4 regions of the Paenibacillus sp. GM2FR genome follow, and region 2 is predicted to be linked to each of the others. Evidence: riboswitches for the same ligand, from Rfam matches in the RefSeq annotation. Region 2 holds a riboswitch; each other region holds the start of a gene.
What was found. Region 2 has a riboswitch for thiamine pyrophosphate ahead of PAEVO_RS20520 (ECF transporter S component). Riboswitches for the same ligand answer to the same signal wherever they lie in the genome.

Region 1 (4,984 bases), on a different contig from region 2:
CACTGATTCTGGATCCGGCGAGCCAGCTGGACCATCGGCTCCCCAACAAGCGCGCCATGTCCCTTCTCGCGGAACTGGACCATGGTCGCGCCGCCAGCCAGTGCCTTCTGCACAATTCGGCTTGGCTCTTCGATACAGTTCACGCTGCCGAGTACGAGGTACATCCGTAGATGCTGCCTCATCATTTCGGGTGTCACTCTCCCCGTCATCGCAGCACCTCCTGACGGCGGCGACGATACGCCCAATGATTCGTGGGGCCGTGTCCTTGCCCCAGGTTTAAGCCGTCTTCAATGGCCGCTTGGATGAAAGAGCGTCCGCTCTGAATGGCATCGAATGCGCTCAAGCCTTTGGCCAAGCCTGCGGTGATGGCGGCAGAGAAAGTGCACCCGGTACCATGCGTATGAACGGTATGAATTCGTTTGCCGTATAATTCCGTGAAGGCCATACCATCGTATACAAGGTCCATGACGGGAGGACTGCCGGGATTTCCGAATCTGTCGCCATTCTTGATAATTGGGGAGCGTCCCTCACTTAACTCCCCGTTATGGCTGGCAGTTCTCGTTTGGCCAGACGTTAATTCGGACCTAGGCAACTCTTCCTGCTGCGTATCCGCCATTATATCTGGTTCCCTGTCTCTTTGGTGATCCGCATCTTCATGACCGACAAGCATCCCCTCATCATGGCCGCCCTTGATCACAACGATCTTGGGCCCCAGAGCATGAATACGCCTCGCTGCTTCCTTCCGATCTTCCATTGTGCGGATACGCATCCCCGCCAATACTTCGGCCTCCGGTATGTTGGGGGTGACAATCAAGGCCAGCGGCAGCAAATCTTCTCTTAAAGCCTGCACCGCTTCGCTTTGCAGCAGCTCCGCTCCGCCTTTGGCAATCATTACAGGATCGACAACGACCTTCTCCCAGCCAAAAGCCCGAATCCGGTCAGCAACCAGGCGAATGATCTCGGCGTTGAACAGCATGCCCGTCTTCAATGCATCTACTCCAAGGTCCGGGCCTACCGCTTCCATCTGCTCGGCGGCTGCTTCGGGGGGCAGTGGATATACGCCGTGAACCCCCAAGGTATTCTGCACCGTGATCGCCGTAATCGCCGACATGCCGTATACGCCGAGCTCTTGGAAGGTTTTCAGATCGGCCTGAATGCCGGCGCCTCCGCCGCTATCGGACCCGGCAATCGTCAGTGCCCGGGGCACGCGAGTCTTGCTCATCGTGTGCCACCTGCAGCGGTCGCTTCTGCTTCCCGGACAGCCGCATATCCTTCCAGCGAGTCTGGATGGAGCTTTGCCAGCTCATCCAGGAAAGCGATCTGGAAGCTCCCCGGTCCCTGGTCTGCCGTGCGCTCTGCGGCTTTTGCCGCCGCGGCCCCGTAGAAGGCCAGTCCCGCCGTACCCGCAAGCAGCAGGTTTGCCTCCACTGCGGCAAAGGCACCCAGCACCGAGGTCAGCAGGCACCCTGCGCCGGTGACCTTCGTGAGCAGCGGGTCACCGCCAGTAATGATACGCACTTCACTTCCATCGGTAATTACGTCCTCTTCACCGGTAATGGCCACGATCGTGCCTAATTCGCGTGCAGCCCGCACAGCCAGCTCGGCATGATTGCTGCCTGCGCTGATGCCAGCGTCTACGCCTTTGATCTCGCGGGCTTCCCCAACAAGGTGAGCGACTTCAGCCGCGTTTCCACGCACAAGCGAAACCTTCACCTCGCTCAGAATCCGCAAGGCCGACTCCGTCCGAAAACGGGTCGCGCCCGCACCGACCGGATCCAGCAGGACCGGGACGCCATGGGCATTGGCCGATTGCCCCGCTATTATCATCGCATCTACCAGCTCGCGGTTCAGCGTGCCGATGTTCAATACGAGTGCGCCCGCGATGGCGGCCATATCCGCCACTTCCTCGGGCGCGTAAGCCATGACCGGCGACGCGCCCAGCGCGTACAAGCCGTTAGCCGTAAAATTCGTAACCACCACGTTTGTCATATTGTGAACGAGGGGGCTCGTCTGCTGTACCTTCGTTAAAAGCGCCGAAACCTCTTTTTCCCATGCATGCATATGAATCAGCCTCTCTTATCTATAATGGAATTTATGTGCTTGATACAGTTTCTCCTTACAGCACCGCAGCCTGCAGCTGCACCGGCCATTCCTCCTGCTTATATGCCATATCCCAGAACATATACTCCAGTTGGTAGCTCAGCATGAAATGCTCCGTCATCCGTTCCCGCTCGGCTGCCGTCGCACGCTCTGCCCATTCATCGACACGGTTGCAGAACTTGGCTGTCGCGTCTTCCCCCCGGTTGCCGTAGAAATAAATCCAGTCATAGAACGGATGGGACGCATCCGGCTTCACTTCATCCAGCAGCCTGCGGCCAATCTCCAGGTACGTCCACGGGCAAGGAAGCAGTACCGCCATAATCTCGCCCAGACTGCCCTCATGCGCCACCGTCAGCATATGACGGATATAATGATGCGCGGACGGAGCAAGCGGATACCCCTGAAGCTCTTCATAGGTCACCCCGGCGGCTGTGCAAAAATTCTGATGCGGGTGCACCTCGCTGTGCAGGATGAACGAAATCTGTTCGTTAAAGGTCACGATCTCTTCCCTGCTGGTCGATTTGGATATGGCGATACCGTAAATCCGCATGTAGGCATTCAAATACTCAAAATCCTGTTTTACATAGTGAATCAACTGCTCCCGCTCCAGATTCCCCTGGGCAATGCCTTTTACGAAGGGATGATCGAAGATTGCTTGAAAAATACCTTCCGCCTGCTGACGGAGCTCTTGCGTGAAACTCATTTTTGTCCCCACCTCCAACATATTGAAGAGCAGGAAGTCCGTAAGTCACGAGTTTCCAGGCAACGCTAAAAAGCCGCCCCCGAAAACTGGAGCGGCTTCGTCAACAAGCCCGAGTGCGCCAAAAAACGCACCGAGACCTCATATACGAAGGCTCCACTTTCCTACGCTAGTACGAACTAGATCAGGTTCAAAGGGTCCAAGATACGCTCTTGTCTCAGCCGCTAACGGCTCCCCTAGTGGACTTCCTATTCTTTTGTCTAATACTGTACATAGGTTTGTGGGTCGTGTCAAACGTGAACCGTTCGCGGACAGAACTCCACGCTTGAAACCTTTACATGACCGGGTGATCATAATGTTCTACGGTGGCGGTGGTTATTTTGCTAAATTAAAAAGCCGTATGCCCAAAACTTGTTTTGGGAACACTGACGCTCGGTTGTCATATATGCCCCCGCATAATGAGTACATCAGAGCAGCTCAAATAAATGAAATTTAAGGGAGCGAGCGTATTTATGACGAACCCATCGAAAGCGGTTAAACCCATTCCGGATGGCTATACCTCCGTGACACCGTGGATCATCTCAAGAAACTCCGCAGCGCTGATCGAATTCCTGCAGCAGGCTTTTCAAGCCGAAGAGTTAGCCCGCGTCTATGTTGGCGATGGTATCATCGGCCATGCCGAGGTGCGAATCGGGGACGCCGTCGTGATGATGTTTGACGCGAAGCCGGAATGGCCGGATAGCCCGGCATACCTCCGTTTATATGTTGAGGATTGCGATGCCGTCTACCAGCAAGCGCTGGCCGCAGGAGCCGTCTCGGTCACGGAGCCAACAAGCTTGTTCTTCGGTGACCGGGTGGGACGGGTACGGGACCCGTTCGGCAACTTATGGTGGATTCAGACGCGAATGGAGGACCTCACTTCTGAGGAAATGGAACGACGAGCCCAAGACCCGGAATACATCCGGGCGATGGCCTATGTTGCCGGAGCGGACATTGTGGTGAAGATTTCGTAAAAAGGTGGAAGCGAAGCAAAGGCGTCATTACAGGGAGGGCACGGATGGATTCGTGGATGGATTCGGGTCCCGGGGATGCTTGGATGGCTGCCAACCAAAACGATGTAGAACCGCATGATTTTAAGTAGCTATGGTTTAGTGGTAGAAAACGGGGGAACTCAGAGTAGATAGCTGAGGCCACTGCTCGTCGTGGTGCTAGTGCTGGCCTTGGTGCTACTGCTGGCCTTGGTGCTACTGCTGGTCTTGGTGCTACTGCTGATCTTGGTGCTACTGCTGATCTTGGTGCTAGTGCTGATCTTGGTGCTACTGCTGATCTTGGTGCTACTACTCATCTTGGTGCTAGTCCTGATCTTGGTGCTAGTGCTGATCTTGGTGCTAGTGCTGATCTTGGTGCTACTACTGATCTTGGTGCTAGTGCTGATCTTGGTGCTACTACTGATCTTGGTGCTAGTGCTGATCTTGGTGCTAGTGCTCGAGGACAAGCGGACTGAGGATACGTTATTTAGCCAAATCGGGGTTATTTTCGAGAGCTAGCGGACACCAGATACGTTATTCATAGAATATGATGGCAAATAGGCACCTTATTGCGGTAATAAGGGATCCTGAGTCCGTTATATTTAACAATTGGGTGCGAATCAGGAAAATAAGGGAACTGGAGTCCGTTAACAGGTGGTCTTTTTGCTACTGCTCATCTTGGTGCTGCTGCTCGTTTGCTACTACTATCTTGGTGCTAGTGCTGGCCTTGTTGCTACTACTCATCTTGTTGCGACTGCTGGCCTTGTTTGCTACTGCTCGAGGGCGGCAAGCGGACTGAGGATACGTTATTTAGCCGAATGGGTGTTATTTTTGAGAGCTAGCGGACACCAGATACGTTATTCATAGAATATGATGGCAAATAGGCAGTTTATTGCGGTAATAAGGGATCCTGAGTCCGTTAGATTTAGAATTGGGTGCGAATTAAGAAAATAAGGGAACTGGAGTCCGTTAACAGGTGATCTTTTTGCTGCTGCTCATCTTGGTGCTGCTGCTCGTTTGCTACTACTATCTTGGTGCTAGTGCTGGCCTTGTTGCTACTAGTCATCTTGTTGCGACTGCTAATCTTGGTGCGACTACTCATCTTGGTTCTAGCGCTCGTTTGCTACTACTCATCTTGGTTCGACTGCTGGCCTTG
Region 2 (4,984 bases):
TTCACCACCGGATTCGCGCGGTGCAGCCAAGTGATCCGCACGGGATTCCATATATTCATGCGTTCACCCCCGTAAGGCGATGATCGGCCCCGGTTAGGTTTTCGCGAGTCTCATCAGCGCCATTCGCTCCGCCGGTCTCCCGTCCGGATTCCGTCCCGGTACACCATCGGGGGGAAGGCATGCTTGACGTCAACTGCCCCTCCCGGATTTCCCATATATGCGTGGCGACCCGCTGCGCGATCTCCATTTCATGCGTCACCATGAGAATGGCGGTTCCCGCGCGGCGCAGTTGCTCACACATCTCCAGAATCGCAAACGTATTCCGCGCATCCTGTCCGAAGGTCGGCTCATCCAGGAGCAGCACAGACGGCTGTCTTGCCATGGCCGTAGCCACGCTTAAGCGACGCTTTTGACCTGTCGACAGCTGGTACGGATGCCTAGCTTCCATGCCCTTCAGTCCAAAGCGTTCCAGACAGCGGTCGGCCTGCGCCTTCGCTTCCTCCGGCGGCACATGATCCACCAGCAGGGAGTAAACCACCTCATCGCCGATGCGTTCCGTCAGGAATTGAAGCTCTGGATTCTGAAACACGAATCCGATTTGGCGCAGCTGCTGCTCTCTCTTCTTCCGCACCTTCCTGCGCCTGCCCTGAATGACCTCTTCCCCGCAGAGCACATAGGTTCCTTCGGCGCGAAGCAGCCCCATTAAACTGAGCAGCAGCGAGCTCTTTCCTGCTCCGTTCGGCCCAACCACCGCAATGAATTGTCCCGGAACCACCTCGGCTGAAGGGAGGGTGATGACAGGTTTATCCCATCTCATCCCCCTGAAATCCGCCAGTTGAATGACAGTTTCCCCATGCTGAGCGTATGGCAGAGCAGCCTCATACAGGAGATCACCTGCCTCATTGCCCAGCGCGTCGACCGGGGCGAATAACTCTCTGCCTGCCCGGGACTCCGCGTAATCTTCCCATACGCCGGGATACCAGATTCCATAGGCTTGGAGTTCCCGCTCATATTCAGCGAATATCGCTGCTGGGGGACCTTCGCCCAGAATCACCCCATCCGGGCTGAACAGCACGACACGATCCACGTATTGGGCCATTTCTTCAATCCGGTGCTCCACGATGATCAGCGTACGCCCTTCCGAAACGGCCTTCACCGCGGACCAGATTTGCTCCCTGCCTTCCGGGTCGAGCAGCGCAGACGGCTCGTCAAGGAACAGGACCTCCGGCTCCAGCAGCAGAGCCGATGCCAGCGCCAGTCGTTGCTTCATGCCTTGGGACAAATGCCCGATCGGCATATGGAGCTCCTCAAGATCAAGCCCCACCTCGCCCAGGGCCGCTTGCATCCGCTCCTTCATCTCGTCGCGTGGGACACTTAGATTCTCCAGCACGAAAGCCAGCTCTTCATCCACGTACGGCATACAGAACTGGGTATCCGGATCCTGAAACACATAACCCCAAGAACGCGGAACCAGCTGGGCCTCGCATTTCATCGGCACCTCCGTTGCGCGGGGAATCATCCCGCTAAGCACCTGCAGCAGCGTGGATTTGCCACAGCCGCTCGGACCGAGCAGCAGCACCTTCTCCCCCCGGACAGCCGAGAAGGAGAGGTCTTTGAACATCAGCCGCTCCTCGCCCGGATACTTCAGACGCAATCCCTCCACATACACGGCCGGTTCCGGAAGCATCTCAGCGGACTGAGCCGGAACCTGGCTAACCGTGGCATTAGACATGGCGCGGATCATCCAGTGCTTCGTAATCCTTCTTCGACGCAGGACGCAGCAGGGATGTCACGCCCGTACGGTCAAGCGCTTTGGCCAGCAGGAGCATCAGGAGGCCTGCAATGACGGCGCCGCTGAGTACCCGCATGCCGTATTTGGCAAGGAACATCCACGTCTGCAGGTCATCGGTATAACTGTAATAGAAGTCCATGATCATCGAGCCGATGGCCGCGCCGGCTCCGGCAATCGCCAGCGTCCACGCGGAGGTGCTCCGATAACGGAATGCCGCGAATACCAATTCTGCCCCCAGTCCTTGAATGAGGCCATACAGCAGCAGGGTCAATCCCCAGCCGCTGCCAAACAGCACTTCCACGTGGGCCGCCGCCACTTCCGCGATGATGGCCACTCCCGGCTTGCGGATCAGCAAGTAAGCAAGCGTGGCTGCAGCGAACCACATGCCGTATAACAACTCATCCGCTTCAAAGAACAGCGGTTTTAACAGATTGTAAACCGAACCCCAGAAATGATAAATGACGCCAAGCACCAGCGATACCAGCACCGTCACCAAAATATCGCTTAACCGCAGCCCTTTTCGGGGCTGAACCCCCAACTTCTCTTGCACAGACGTTCCCATAACAACACATTCCCCTCTCCACCTCTATTTTTGTGTAAACACAACAAAAAACCGTCTGGAAAAACGCGCAGACGGAAAAATAGGCCCTATGTAGGCAGGGTCGGATATTCTCTACGCTGGCATTACCCAGTTCAGATTAACGGTCAACAGCGGATAACAGCTGCAATCTCAGCCTGATTCACTCAAGCCCCCGTATTCCTATTCGGTTTCATGTTAACTTTAAAATACACATTCGCTCCGGAATAAGCAAGAGCCTTTTTTCAAAAATGGCTATTTATTGATTTCCATCTCATTCTATGTCAATATCAGAGTGGTTGGCTTTTCCACCAACGTTTATTGCTGACACCTATGCACAAAGGAGAATGACATGGCTAAACAATTGCTGCGTCTGATGACTGAGCTATCCTCCCGCAAGTGGCTGTCCCGAATCATGGGGCATTGTTCCCACAGCCGGCTGAGCCGTCATCTAATACCTGCATTTATACGAATTTATCAAATTCCGGCGCATGAAGCGGAGAAAGAAATCCATGAATACCGCTCATTGAACGAGTTCTTTTCCCGCCGGTTAAAAATAGGCCTGCGCGCCATAGATGATACCGCCGACGCTATGGTAAGCCCGGTCGATGCCACGATTTCGGCAATGGGCGCCGTCAACGCCGGCACCATTCTGAGCGTCAAGGGACAGGATTATACCCTGAGTGAGCTGCTCGCCAAATCGCCAAGAATGGAAAACTACATCAACGGTTATGCTTTCGTATTGTATTTAAGCCCGACCGATTATCATCGCATTCATTCCCCGGTAACCGGTGTTCAGGCGGAGAGCGAGCATCTGAAGGGCCGCGTTTACCCTGTGAACGATTTTGCGATGACCCATATTCGGAACGTGCTCAGCCGCAATGAACGCCTCATTACCTATATTGCGCATGAGTTCGGCGAAGTTGCCGTCGTGAAGGTCGGAGCCATGAACGTAAGCAGCATCCGTTATGCTGACGAGAACGTGAAGAAATACGGGATTGGCGATGAGCTCGCGTACTTTGAATTCGGCTCTACCGTCGTGCTTTTGACGGAGAACGGCACGTTTACTCCGCGCGGTGACCTGGAACCCGGCTCCAAGGTGAAGATGGGGGAACTCCTCGGTTTGCTTCATCCGTCCCCAGCCAGAAAAGGGTAATCCCATTCACCTTACCAAACATCGCATTTTACAAGTTAAGGCCATGAATCATTCGCGGCATGAATGATTAACGCCGTCCCAGCATCCGATACATGATCCGCTGAAACAGCCGATCCGGCAGCACGCCCTTGATCCATGCGGTTAGCCGCGTGCCTCGGGGCAGCAAATAGCGGAACCTGGGCTTAGCCATGGACGCAATTTTTGCCACAAGCCTGGCTACCTCCAGCGGATCCCCGCTTCCCCTGGCTGTCCGCTCGGAATACTCCAGCACGCCCTTCAGCAGATCGCTGTAGGGTGATCCTTCCTTTACCGCAAGCTCCCCAAAGCTTTTGTTCCAAATCGGCGTGCCATAGGCACCGGGCTGGATCAGCACGACATCGATGCCAAAGGGCATCAACTCCATGGACAGGCTTTCGCCAAGCCCTTCCAAAGCAAATTTGGAGGACGCATAAGGTCCATAACCCGGAAAGCCGACCACGCCGCTAATGCTGCTCATGAGAATGATTTTGGAATGTCCGGTACGGCGGAGCAGCGGCAGCATATGCTGCGTTACCGATACGGTCCCGAAAAAATTCGTCTCCATCTGCTTTCGCCAGCCGCTGAGCGGCACTTCCTCCACCATGCCGCCTACCGCCTCGCCGGCATTGTTCACCAGTACGTCCAAGCGTCCATACCTCTGCTCTATCTCCAAAGCAGCGGCCTTGACTTGTTCCTCGATGCATATATCCAGCTGAAATACGTGAATGCGCCCGGCAACATCTGCTTGTTCGGCTCGGGCCAACAGTTCTGCCGCCGCCTCAGGCCTGCGCAGACCCGCAGCCACGTCATAACCTGCTTTTGCCAGCTCCAGGCTGATGAGCAGTCCGAACCCGCTCGACGCGCCCGTGATCAGCGCAACCTTTCCTGCTCCCGCCGCTACCACCGGATCACCGCTTGCTCTGCCAATGCCACTCTCTCCTTCACTCCCGTCACCCTTCTGTTATCCGAAATGCCTGCCTGGTCCATGTTCCTAAGACCCCTGCGTTCAGCGCCTTATACATATTCCTAATATAACAAAATTTCGCAACGTAATCAGAGTCCCTATCCGTATATGCATCCACTAAATAGCCCCACAAAGTGGAGCCTATGCTTCGATGCTTATTCCAAATACTTTGCGGGGACCCCAAAACATATCGAAAAAAGGGAGCCGTTTAGCTCCCTTTGCGTTCATCCAGAGAAAAGCGTATATGATAACGGGATTCAACGTTCCCCGTATGTAGGCCAAGTCTCATTAAAACCACACATCCTGATGATTCTGAGTCGTTGTCTTCATGCGGCGCAAGCGATTTCTGAAAATAGCGCAGCCACCACGACTGAAGAAACGTCCACGCACCCGTCTTCTTGGGCTCATTCCTCTCTCCCCCCTTCATAAAATGAAACTGTATTTCGTTTTTACCCTAAATCGCTTGCTATGAAACCC
Region 3 (4,984 bases), 1.2 Mb from region 2:
TTTCGGGAGGATTAGAGTCATATTGGAGGAAACGTCATGAGGATGGAACCGGTAGAGGCAGCGAAACGTGTCATTCAACACGATTATCCCGACTGTTTGCTTGCTGTGCTCGGCGGCAGTGCGAGCAGAGGCGAATATAATGAACAATCCGATTTGGACATCATGGTCATAGAACGGGACGGATATGATTTCAGCAGGAAGACGATAGAGGCACATGGGTGGATCGCGGAAATATTTATATTGTCTTTATCCTCGTATCGCGAATATTTCGACGAGGGCGTCATGGCGGCGAATCCGTCAATGCAGCGGATGATTGCGGATGGGACGGTGCTGCGCGCGCTGCCCGAGGGAGAAGAGGTACGGGCGGAGGCCCGAAGCGATTTGAATTACGGCCCCATGCCCTTGACGCTAACCGACATGAACCAATACCGTTATATGCTAACCGAGTACATGCTGGACTTGGAGGGTCCACGAAGGGATGGCGAAAAATGGTTTACGGTGCACAAAATCGCGGCGATTCTCTGTGAATTTGTACTTAGGGTGAACCGGGAGTGGACGGGTGAAGGGAAAACACTGTTCCGGCTGTTCAGCCGCTATGACACAATCTTGGGAGACCGATTGGAAGCAGCGCTCGCGGCGATGTATCGCCAGGATGATCCCTCAGCTCTGATGGCATTCACCGAGGAAATGCTCCGTCCGTACGGAGGGAAGCTTCTCATTGGTTTTGAGGAATAATATTTCCTAACCAATATATAAAGAGAGGTACATTAGCCGTGACACTAGCACAAAGCGGGCAATACTATAATAGTGTGATTAGATTACATCACGTCATTCTTTAAATCCAGGAGGGGATCTTCATGAGCGGAGAATACGGCGGCGCATGGGGCAATTCAGTAGGAACTATTTTGGTTCTCTTTATCCTGCTCGTAATTATCTTGAGTGCTTGGGTTTAAACTGTCAAGATTCTTGGCAGCTAGTGACAGGAAAGCCCGGCTTTTGCCGGGCTTTTGTCTGCCTCAATAGAACTCAATTCGATGCGGCTTTGATTGATGGGCTGTGTGCGGACACAACTGCAGTCATGACCAGATGGCTGCTGTCGGATTGAATCGCATGTAAAAACGCGTCTTCAAGCGATCCAAATACCCGGGACAGGGACCCGTCCAATCGGCTGGCGTAATGAACGCTTCCGGCGAATGTCCCGGCTTCCTTCGCACGATTTACTTCACTGTAGATGACTTCCATATAGTTATCGGTACCCATGGGGTAAAGAGCGAATTGGCAGGCAGTCTCGATTTCGGCATGTTCTCCGATGTCACGGTTTAAGAGGGTCGAATCCTCAGTCATATATACATCGGCGTCCGTATCACCGGGGCAGCCGATGGAATAAGTACCATTAAAAACGGTGTGCACGCCGCTCGCCGCGGCATGGGCGAATATCGCACTTGTAACATCAAAGACATGCTCTGCTCGTCCACGAATACAGGTGCTCACATCATCTGTCTGAATCCACACTTTCTCCGTATCCACAGATTGTAGTGCGTCCATGATGACCTCTACAAACCGGTCCGTCATGGGAAATACCGAGAACCGGCATCCGACGATCCGGCTGGTTCCGCATACAAGCTCATTCATTGTCATTTCCTCCCCATAATATAAGTCCACGCAAAAAAACCGCACCCCATGAAGAAGGTGCAGTTATGCCTACGAAAAGAAATAAACATAAATGCTACACTTCCCCACGCTAGTATGACCTAGATCGGGTGATAAGGGTTAACGGCAGCCCGCCGTCTCTCAGCACATGGCACCCCTAGTACAGCCAACATCCTATGTAGTTGGTTATTGCAAGTTTGCCCCGGAGCCTCCGTTATCGTAGGAATTCGAGGGTTCTTACCTGTGTAATTGTATCGTTTTGCGATCGGTTTTTCAATCTTTGCCCATTATAAAAAAGACCGCCTATCCCAGTTGCAGGAACTTAGGAAGGCGGTTTTTTCATCTATTGGTTTAGTTGTATACTTTCACGCGATCTTCCAGCGGTGCAAATTCTTTTTCGCCTGGTTCAGCAACCGGCTTACCGAAAGGCATTTGAGCAATCAGCTTCCAGCTTTCTGGGATGTTCCATTCGGATTTTACTTTTTCGTCGATCAGCGGGTTGTAGTGCTGCAGGGATGCACCCAGACCTTCTGCTTCAAGGGATGTCCATACTACAAATTGCAGCATGCCGTTGGATTGGTTGGACCAAACCGGGAAGTTGTCGGCATAAGCGGCAAAGTTTTGTTGCAGCCCGGCAATGACGTTGTTGTCCTCGAAGAACAATACCGTACCGTAACCAGCGCGGAATGCAGCCATTTTGTCGGCCGTGGATTTGAAGGCTTCTTCATCGCCAACGACTTCCTTCAGGATGCCTTCCGTCATGTTCCACAGTTTATCATGCTGTTCGCCAAGCAATACAACGACGCGTGCACTTTGGGAGTTGAAAGAAGAAGGGGTATACTTAACCGCTTCGTTTACGATTTCTTGGATACGCTCGTCCGAGATAACGGATTCTTTGCTAATCCCGTAATAAGAACGGCGATTTTTGAGTGCAGTTGAAAAATCTTTAGACATTGAAAAAAAACCTCCTGGTGTAATCGAATTTGCATTCGCCTGATAAGAAGATGTCCTTTACTTCAAGCAAATATGCATTTTGCTTTTTATTGCAATCAATTTAATTATCATTCCATATTAACTTACGTTTAGTTAGAAATAATAATTATGTTAGGATATTAATATAACTTAGAGCAATTGTCAACGGCTTTTGATTAAATATAATTTTTCTTATGTATTTAATATGAATTGAATTCGTCTAGTTTTTAGAGAAGTCTCATTAAAGGGAAGCTTAACGAAAGTGTGACTCTGCCTGTGGATATTAGTTATGTCTCCTCGAAACTTCATATTATGAACAATTCATGAACAAAATATACATGTATGAAGCTATTAATTGATTTTCATTCTCAATTATACTTGTCGAGCCAGAATGAGGATGATATAATGCATATCAGAACGCAATTGATAATCAATCTCAATGAGAATGGTGATGAAAATTGCAAGATCCCGGGTGTTTAGAGACATACGCATAGAAGGAAGAGCCATGAAGATTAGATACTTATTTGCAGCCGTTGTGGTACTCTCCGTAATTTCATTATTTATTGGAGTTAAAGATATCTCGCCACTGCAACTGTTTTCGATGACAGAACAACAACAGCATATTATGCTTGTAAGCCGGATTCCTAGGCTTGTCAGTCTCATATTGGCGGGTGTCAGCATGAGCATCTGCGGATTGATCATGCAGCAGCTCAGCCGCAATAAGTTCGTATCGCCGACCACGGCAGGTACGATGGACTCAGCCAGACTGGGGATTTTGGTAGCGATGCTCGTCTTCACGACAAGCGGACCGCTTATCAAAATGCTTGTGGCCTTTGTATTCGCTCTGGCAGGAACCTTTATCTTCATGAAGATCCTGGATCGGATCAAGTTCAAGGATGCGATCTTCATCCCGCTCGTTGGACTGATGTTTGGTAATATCGTCAGTTCGATAGCCACTTTCTTTGCCTACAAATATGATCTTATTCAGAATATGTCCGCATGGCTTCAGGGTGATTTTTCCATGATCATGAAGGGCCAGTATGAAATGCTCTATATTAGTATCCCGCTTGTGATTCTGGCGTATCTGTTTGCCAACAAGTTTACGGTGGCCGGAATGGGAGAGGAGTTTGCAACCAACCTGGGTCTTCACTACCGGAGAGTTGTGAATCTGGGACTGGTCATCGTGGCGCTGGTTACGGCATCCGTCGTGCTGACCGTCGGCGTGATTCCGTTTCTTGGTCTGATCATACCTAATATTGTCAGTTTATACTTAGGAGACCATTTGAAAAAAAGCCTTTCGCATACCGCGCTGTTGGGGGCCGGGTTCGTACTGTTCTGTGACATCCTGGGCCGGATTATTATTTATCCCTATGAAATTCCGATTAGTCTAACCGTGGGCGTACTCGGAAGCGGTATATTCATTTTCTTACTGATGAGGAGAAAGGCATATGACTTATAAAGCCAAACTCGGCCTGTTGGCCGCAGCGGCAATCATCCTGGTGGCAGTCTTTCTGTTCATTGATCTTGGCGGCAATTGGGATTACGCGCTTCCAAGAAGAATCAAGAAGGTGCTGGCCATTATTCTGACCGGCGGAGCGATTGCTCTGTCTACCACGGTGTTTCAAACGGTCACGAATAACCGGATACTGACGCCAAGCGTTATGGGATTAGATTCCTTATATATCCTGATCCAGACCACCGTCATCTTTGTCTTCGGATCCTTTACGCTGTACAAACTGGGCAGCAACGTTAACTTTTTGATCAACGTCGGCGGGATGATCCTGTTTGCGGGAGTCTTATATAAGATTTTGTTCAAAAGGGAAGGAAACAACATTTACTTCCTGCTGTTGATCGGCATGATTTTTGGGACCCTGTTCTCCAGTATGTCTTCCTTCATGGAAGTGCTGATTGATCCGAACGAATTCCAGTTTGTGGCCGACAAAATGTTTGCCAGCTTTAACAATGTAAAGACCGAGCTTCTGGTCCTTTCCGTCATTGTTGTTGCGCTGACCTTGCTGTACTTTGCCCGGTTTGCCAAGTACCTGAACGTACTGGCACTAGGCCGTGAGCAGGCGATCAATCTCGGCGTGAATTATGATTATGTTGTGAAGCGGCTTCTGATTGTGGTTGCAGTTCTGATCTCGGTGGCCACCGCTTTGGTGGGGCCGATTACATTCCTCGGGCTCCTGGTTGTCAATGTTGCGTACGAAGTTATGAAGACGTACAGGCATTCATATTTAATTGCAGCATCCATACTGATTAGCGTTATTGCGCTGGTCGGCGGTCAATTGGTTATAGAACGGGTGTTTACGTTCTCTACAACGCTCAGCGTTATTATCAACTTCATCGGCGGTGTCTACTT
Region 4 (4,984 bases), on a different contig from region 2:
GGCCAAGCCTGTCATGATCCGACAGGGATACTTGATGTGTCATATCGCAAAGCAGCCTCCTTTTATATATGTTGGAAAATGTCCATTCACAATGGTTTTAACCTTTTCGATTCCAGCGAATCAGCCGCTTCTCCAGCAGGGTGATCAGCAGCACCATCAGCAGGCTGAGCAGGACGATGACCAGGATGGCAACAAACACCCGGTCCGTGCGGTAGCCGGATTTTTGCAGCATCATGTAGTAGCCGATTCCCCGGTCCGAGCCGATCCATTCCCCGATCACCGCACCCATGACCGAATAGGTGGCCGCAATGCGAATCCCGGAGAAGATGGAGGGAAGGGCATGCGGCAGCTCCAGCTTGGTGAAAATTTGCCACGAGGTAGCTCCCGCCATCTGCATATAATTCATCATGGTGCGGTCAGTACGGGCGAGTCCGTCCAGGGCCGCAACAGCGACAGGGAAGAAGCAGACCAGCGTAATCACGATAACCTTGGGCAGCATGCCGAAGCCGAACCAAATCATGAGAAGCGGGGCAAGGGCGATGGTCGGCACATTCTGGCTAAGAATAAGAAGCGGATAAAGGGCGGTTTTGAGAAAAGGCACCATGTGCAGAGCCAGCGAGATGACAAGACCGATCGCCGTGCCGATCATAAATCCGATCAGGGTTAATTGCAGGGTGGCCGCTGTATGCTGGAAGAGACCGGAAGCTCCGGTAACGGCCTCATGCCCGATGGCCGTCGGCGCAGGCAAAATAAAGGGTTCAATGTCGAATACGGATACTGCGGCCTGCCAAACCATCAAAAAGAAGAGGACCGCCACAACGGGCGGCCAAACAGAACTCCACCAGCTTTTCATGGACGGTATTTCTCAGTCAGCTTATCCATGCTGATGCCGGTCGGATGATGCGCGATTTTGACTTGGGATATGATGCTGGGACTTCCCGCATTCACCAGCGCCTCGTGCATGCGCTCAACGATCTTGAGCAGCTCGGAGAGCTCTCCTTCCATGGTCGTTTCGAGTGCATGGACCTCATATTTTACGCCCGATTCCTGAATGACCTTGATCGCTTCATCCACATAAGGGATGCTGTCGGCCCCGTTTGGCGTTCTCGGTATTACTTGAATGCTTAAGAGTGTATTCGCCATATAAACTCATCCTTTCGTGCAAGCTATATTGTAATGGAAGAGAGGCGGCCTGCTGTCTCTCCTCTTAAATAGAAATAACCTTATGGCTGCTCCGGTAAAAATTCATTGGTAAATGCGCGGTCCGCGTCAAGTTCCTTCTCCAGCAGCTTGCGCTCAAACATCCAGTCGGCATACCCCGACCATACTTCGGCTTTCTGCTCGCCCCAGCGGGGTGCATCATCCTGATAACGGGGGCTCAGCCATTTCTGGCTGGCGAGAACCAGTTCGGCATCCAAGTCAGGAACAGCCTTCGTAAGCAGGGCTGCCGCATCTTCAGGATGTTGAATCGCAAAGTCATATCCTTTTGAAGTCGCCCGCATGAACGCTTTGACAAGCTCGGGGTCCTCCTGGATCTGCTTCTCGTTCGTTACGATCACCGGTGTGTAATAATCAAGCTGCTCCGAGTAGTCCTTCACATAAATCATGTCAAGCGGCTCATTGCGAAGCTCGGCTTCAATCCCCGTCCAAGCATAGAAGATCCAGGCAAAATCAATGTCGCGTTTCACGGCCGTAAAATAATCGGCATCGCCCATATTGACCATATTCACCTTGCTGACATCGGCGCCATCAATCTCCATGATGGATTTCATGACGGCTTCCTCCACAGGCGAGCCCCAGCCTCCATAGGATTTTCCTTCAAAATCGCCTGCCTTCACGATGCCCTTATCCTTGGGGGCGGCAAAGCCGGATGTATTATGCTGAATGATCGCTGCAATGGAAACGAGCGGCAATCCTTGCGTTCTGGCCAGCGTTACGCCTTCCTGATAGCTGATGCCAAACGGGACGTTTCCGGATGCGACCAGCGTATCGGTTCCGCCTGCTCCCGGCTGGACGATCTGGACATTAAGCCCTTCTTCCTCATAATACCCAAGCTCCTTCGCTGCATACAGGCCGGTGTGATTCGTATTGGCGGACCAATCGAGCATCAGCTGTACGTCACGGAGTTTCCCGGGAGTCTGACTGTCTTCGCCTTCGGCACCTGTCTTCTTGTTCTGTCCGCTTGTGCCGCATCCAGACGCAACCATCAGCAGGACGCAAGCAAGAAGCAGCGGAATCCATGTTCCCTTCTTCATCGTTTCTTCTCTCCTTTGAATTCTCTTTCTATAACCTCGTTAACTCCACAAAAAAAGCGCCCTGATGATATCAGGACGCATGACGGCGTAAGTGTATACCACGGCAAATGAACAGCTGCCGCAAACATGGGCTTCCTACGCTGGCATTACCCAGATCAGGTGTAAGGGTCAGTATCATATCGGATACACTCTCAGCCGGCCAAATTCCAGCTCCCCCGGTATTTATGAAGTTTCGATCATTACATCCGCTATTATAGTCCTAACACACCAGACCTGTCTAGTTCGAAGGGGCACGAACGAGGCAGGTCTTGGTTTAGAACACGTATGCAATTGGAAGAATGAATGGAGCTATGAACCTTTCACAAGATAAAGGATTTGAATAAGGCTTCTACCGTACGTAAGAGGTTAGCGCTGGAAAAACTCAATCCACTCCCCTTCGGGACCGTGAACGAAGAAATAGCGATACCCATTCGGGAGCGTCACGATTTCCTCATCCAAGTGAGGTACGTCCAGTCCCTGAACGCGAGCATATTCCTCTTCGATGTTATCCGTGCTGACGGCAAAATGATGAACGGTCCCTTCTGCGGGCAGCGTGTCGCTGTAACCCTGAATAAGCTCGACCTCCGTTTCGTCGCTGCCGTTAAATCCGAGGAATGCCAGCTGGATGACGCCATTGGTATGGGTAAGGCGATCCTTCAGTTCAAGTCCGACGACGGCGGTGTAAAAGGCGATCGTGGTTTCAAGGTCCCGGACGACAATGCCGACATGATCCAATCGTTTCTGTGACAAGGCTAAACACCCTTTCCGATTCATATGAGATATGAATGAAATATTATCACATAATTCCTATACGTCAAGTGGGTCTTGAAGGCGGTAACTTTTCGGAGTGTTACGGGTTTCATAGAGTAGAATCCGTGGTTTTTCTTTCATTTCCTCATCTTTACTTTTGGGTGGGTAAAAAGTATCATGAGAACTAGAAGTATTAATTCTAAAGACCTAACAAACAAGTGTTGAAAAAAGCTTACCTTTTGGCCGAGGAGGAATGCTTATGAGTCCAACTCCAGCAGATCATCTGTGGATTCGACTCGCCATGATATATGCATTCATTCAGATAATGATCGCTCTGTGGATGCCTGACGCTTTATCGCTTCAGCGTGTTCTAGTCATTATTCCTCCTGCAGCCGCCTCCGTTTATTTAATGCGGATTAGTCGGCGCTATGAGGTGCATCTTCGCAGGTTTTGGTTTATTGTGAGTCTCGGATTGATGGGGGATGCAGCGGCCCGAATCATTTACGCATGTCATGTTTGGTTTGGAAAAGAGAGCGCTTTCTCTCCAGCTCTAACCCATTTCTTCTGGGGGCTCGAACTCATCCTGTTCGCAAGTTCTCTCATTTATTTATTCCGGCATGTACAGGGTTCGTTTCGGGGGCTCCGGTTTATGCTGGACATCGTGATTGTTGGCATAACGGTCATGACGGTAGGATGGGAGTATTTCATCAAACCTGAGCTTGAGGGTCTGGCCCATGAGGCAGTATGGGGAAACATTTGGGTGGACATGCTGTATCCGCTGTGCGCAATGGTACTTATTTTTTTTACGCTGGTGTTGTATTTTAATACCGGACAGTTAAGGAAATGGTCGGCCATTCTGTTATGTCTTGGCGGGAGTACTTATATTGCAGGAGATGTTCTATACATCTATCTTGTTGATCTTATGGGTATCGAGGCACGTCCCTACCTGTATCCACTCTATTCATTATCGGTATTTTTTATTAGTTTCGCAGGTGGGCAGTCTGCCCCTGATTCCCGTAAGCCCTCTGTTGGCGAGCGGGAGCCGCGTTCGATCGGAAACCTGATCGTAAGGTACCTGCTTCCCTACAGCGTGCTTGGCGGGATGTTTGCCCTTATGGCGCAGCGTTTTGGAGGGTGGAATGGACTGTTTACCGGCCTATCCCTGTGCGTTATCCTGATTTTGTTCAGGCAGATTTTGATTCAGTTCGAGAACGACCGTTTGTTTGCCCGACTGCATGAAAGTCTGATGCAGAGTGAATCCCTGGCACATCGCGATGATCTTACGGGGCTGTATAATCGCCGTTATTTTAATGCAAGGCTGTCGAGTTCGCTGAAGGAGGCGGACCGCAAAGGTTCCCGCGTAGGCTTGCTGTATATGGATATGAACCGTTTCAAACGAGTCAATGACCGATACGGCCACCGTGCCGGCGATTTGTTGATACGAAAGGTTGCAGACCGGCTTCAAACTCTCGAATCCAAGGGAATCTTGGTTTCCCGATTAGGAGGAGACGAATTCACCGTCATGATCCATCCAGCCGGCGAAGATCAGGAGCTGATCTGGATGGCGGAGGAGATTTGGACGATGCTTAGCGAGCCGTACGACCTGGAAGGACATGAGGTTCGAACCACGCCGAGTATCGGCATTGCGGTTTACCCGGATCATGCCAGAAATGACCAGGAGCTGATTGGCCGCGCGGATGCAGCGATGTATGCGGCAAAGGAACGGAACGCCCCTTGGCATTTTGATGTGGAGCGGACGATGCTGCTGCAGCTTTTAGATCAAAAGGTTGAGTAGAAGAATGTATGACGATAGTATCGACAATAGGTTGTTAAAAGCAATATAAGTCGATTTTTGTAGAATTTGGCGCAATCATTGCACGAATCTTGCGCATTTCTCCTAAAATAGGTCATAACTTCGATATAAAATCCATAAAATGCAA

Region 1: linked by a shared signal. The riboswitch ahead of tenA (thiaminase II) and the one ahead of PAEVO_RS20520 (ECF transporter S component) in region 2 are both predicted to bind thiamine pyrophosphate.
Region 3: linked by a shared signal. The riboswitch ahead of PAEVO_RS14825 (YkoF family thiamine/hydroxymethylpyrimidine-binding protein) and the one ahead of PAEVO_RS20520 (ECF transporter S component) in region 2 are both predicted to bind thiamine pyrophosphate.
Region 4: linked by a shared signal. The riboswitch ahead of PAEVO_RS23715 (ABC transporter substrate-binding protein) and the one ahead of PAEVO_RS20520 (ECF transporter S component) in region 2 are both predicted to bind thiamine pyrophosphate.

What each region holds. Positions count from the first base shown of each region.
Region 1 is NZ_MKZM01000010.1:293,464-298,447, reverse strand. Features, by position in the region: gene thiE (thiamine phosphate synthase) at 1-209, opposite strand, end outside; gene thiD (bifunctional hydroxymethylpyrimidine kinase/phosphomethylpyrimidine kinase) at 206-1,222, opposite strand; gene thiM (hydroxyethylthiazole kinase) at 1,219-2,061, opposite strand; gene tenA (thiaminase II) at 2,117-2,803, opposite strand; TPP riboswitch at 2,945-3,048, opposite strand; gene PAEVO_RS26460 (VOC family protein) at 3,313-3,813, shown strand; gene PAEVO_RS34135 (hypothetical protein) at 4,129-4,347, shown strand; gene PAEVO_RS26450 (hypothetical protein) at 4,805-4,984, shown strand, end outside.
Region 2 is NZ_MKZM01000008.1:4,503,178-4,508,161, forward strand. Features, by position in the region: gene PAEVO_RS20510 (energy-coupling factor transporter transmembrane component T family protein) at 1-59, opposite strand, end outside; gene PAEVO_RS20515 (ABC transporter ATP-binding protein) at 56-1,732, opposite strand; gene PAEVO_RS20520 (ECF transporter S component) at 1,725-2,354, opposite strand; TPP riboswitch at 2,446-2,558, opposite strand; gene asd (archaetidylserine decarboxylase) at 2,722-3,525, shown strand; gene PAEVO_RS20530 (SDR family oxidoreductase) at 3,593-4,447, opposite strand.
Region 3 is NZ_MKZM01000008.1:3,290,879-3,295,862, reverse strand. Features, by position in the region: gene PAEVO_RS14835 (nucleotidyltransferase domain-containing protein) at 37-735, shown strand; gene PAEVO_RS14830 (sporulation protein YjcZ) at 858-953, shown strand; gene PAEVO_RS14825 (YkoF family thiamine/hydroxymethylpyrimidine-binding protein) at 1,027-1,632, opposite strand; TPP riboswitch at 1,717-1,819, opposite strand; gene PAEVO_RS14820 (nitroreductase family protein) at 2,002-2,604, opposite strand; gene PAEVO_RS14815 (ABC transporter permease) at 3,128-4,081, shown strand; gene PAEVO_RS14810 (iron chelate uptake ABC transporter family permease subunit) at 4,071-4,984, shown strand, end outside.
Region 4 is NZ_MKZM01000009.1:601,471-606,454, forward strand. Features, by position in the region: gene PAEVO_RS23700 (ABC transporter ATP-binding protein) at 1-43, opposite strand, end outside; gene PAEVO_RS23705 (ABC transporter permease) at 98-853, opposite strand; gene PAEVO_RS23710 (MTH1187 family thiamine-binding protein) at 850-1,143, opposite strand; gene PAEVO_RS23715 (ABC transporter substrate-binding protein) at 1,224-2,255, opposite strand; TPP riboswitch at 2,371-2,482, opposite strand; gene PAEVO_RS23720 (VOC family protein) at 2,661-3,044, opposite strand; gene PAEVO_RS23725 (GGDEF domain-containing protein) at 3,304-4,839, shown strand.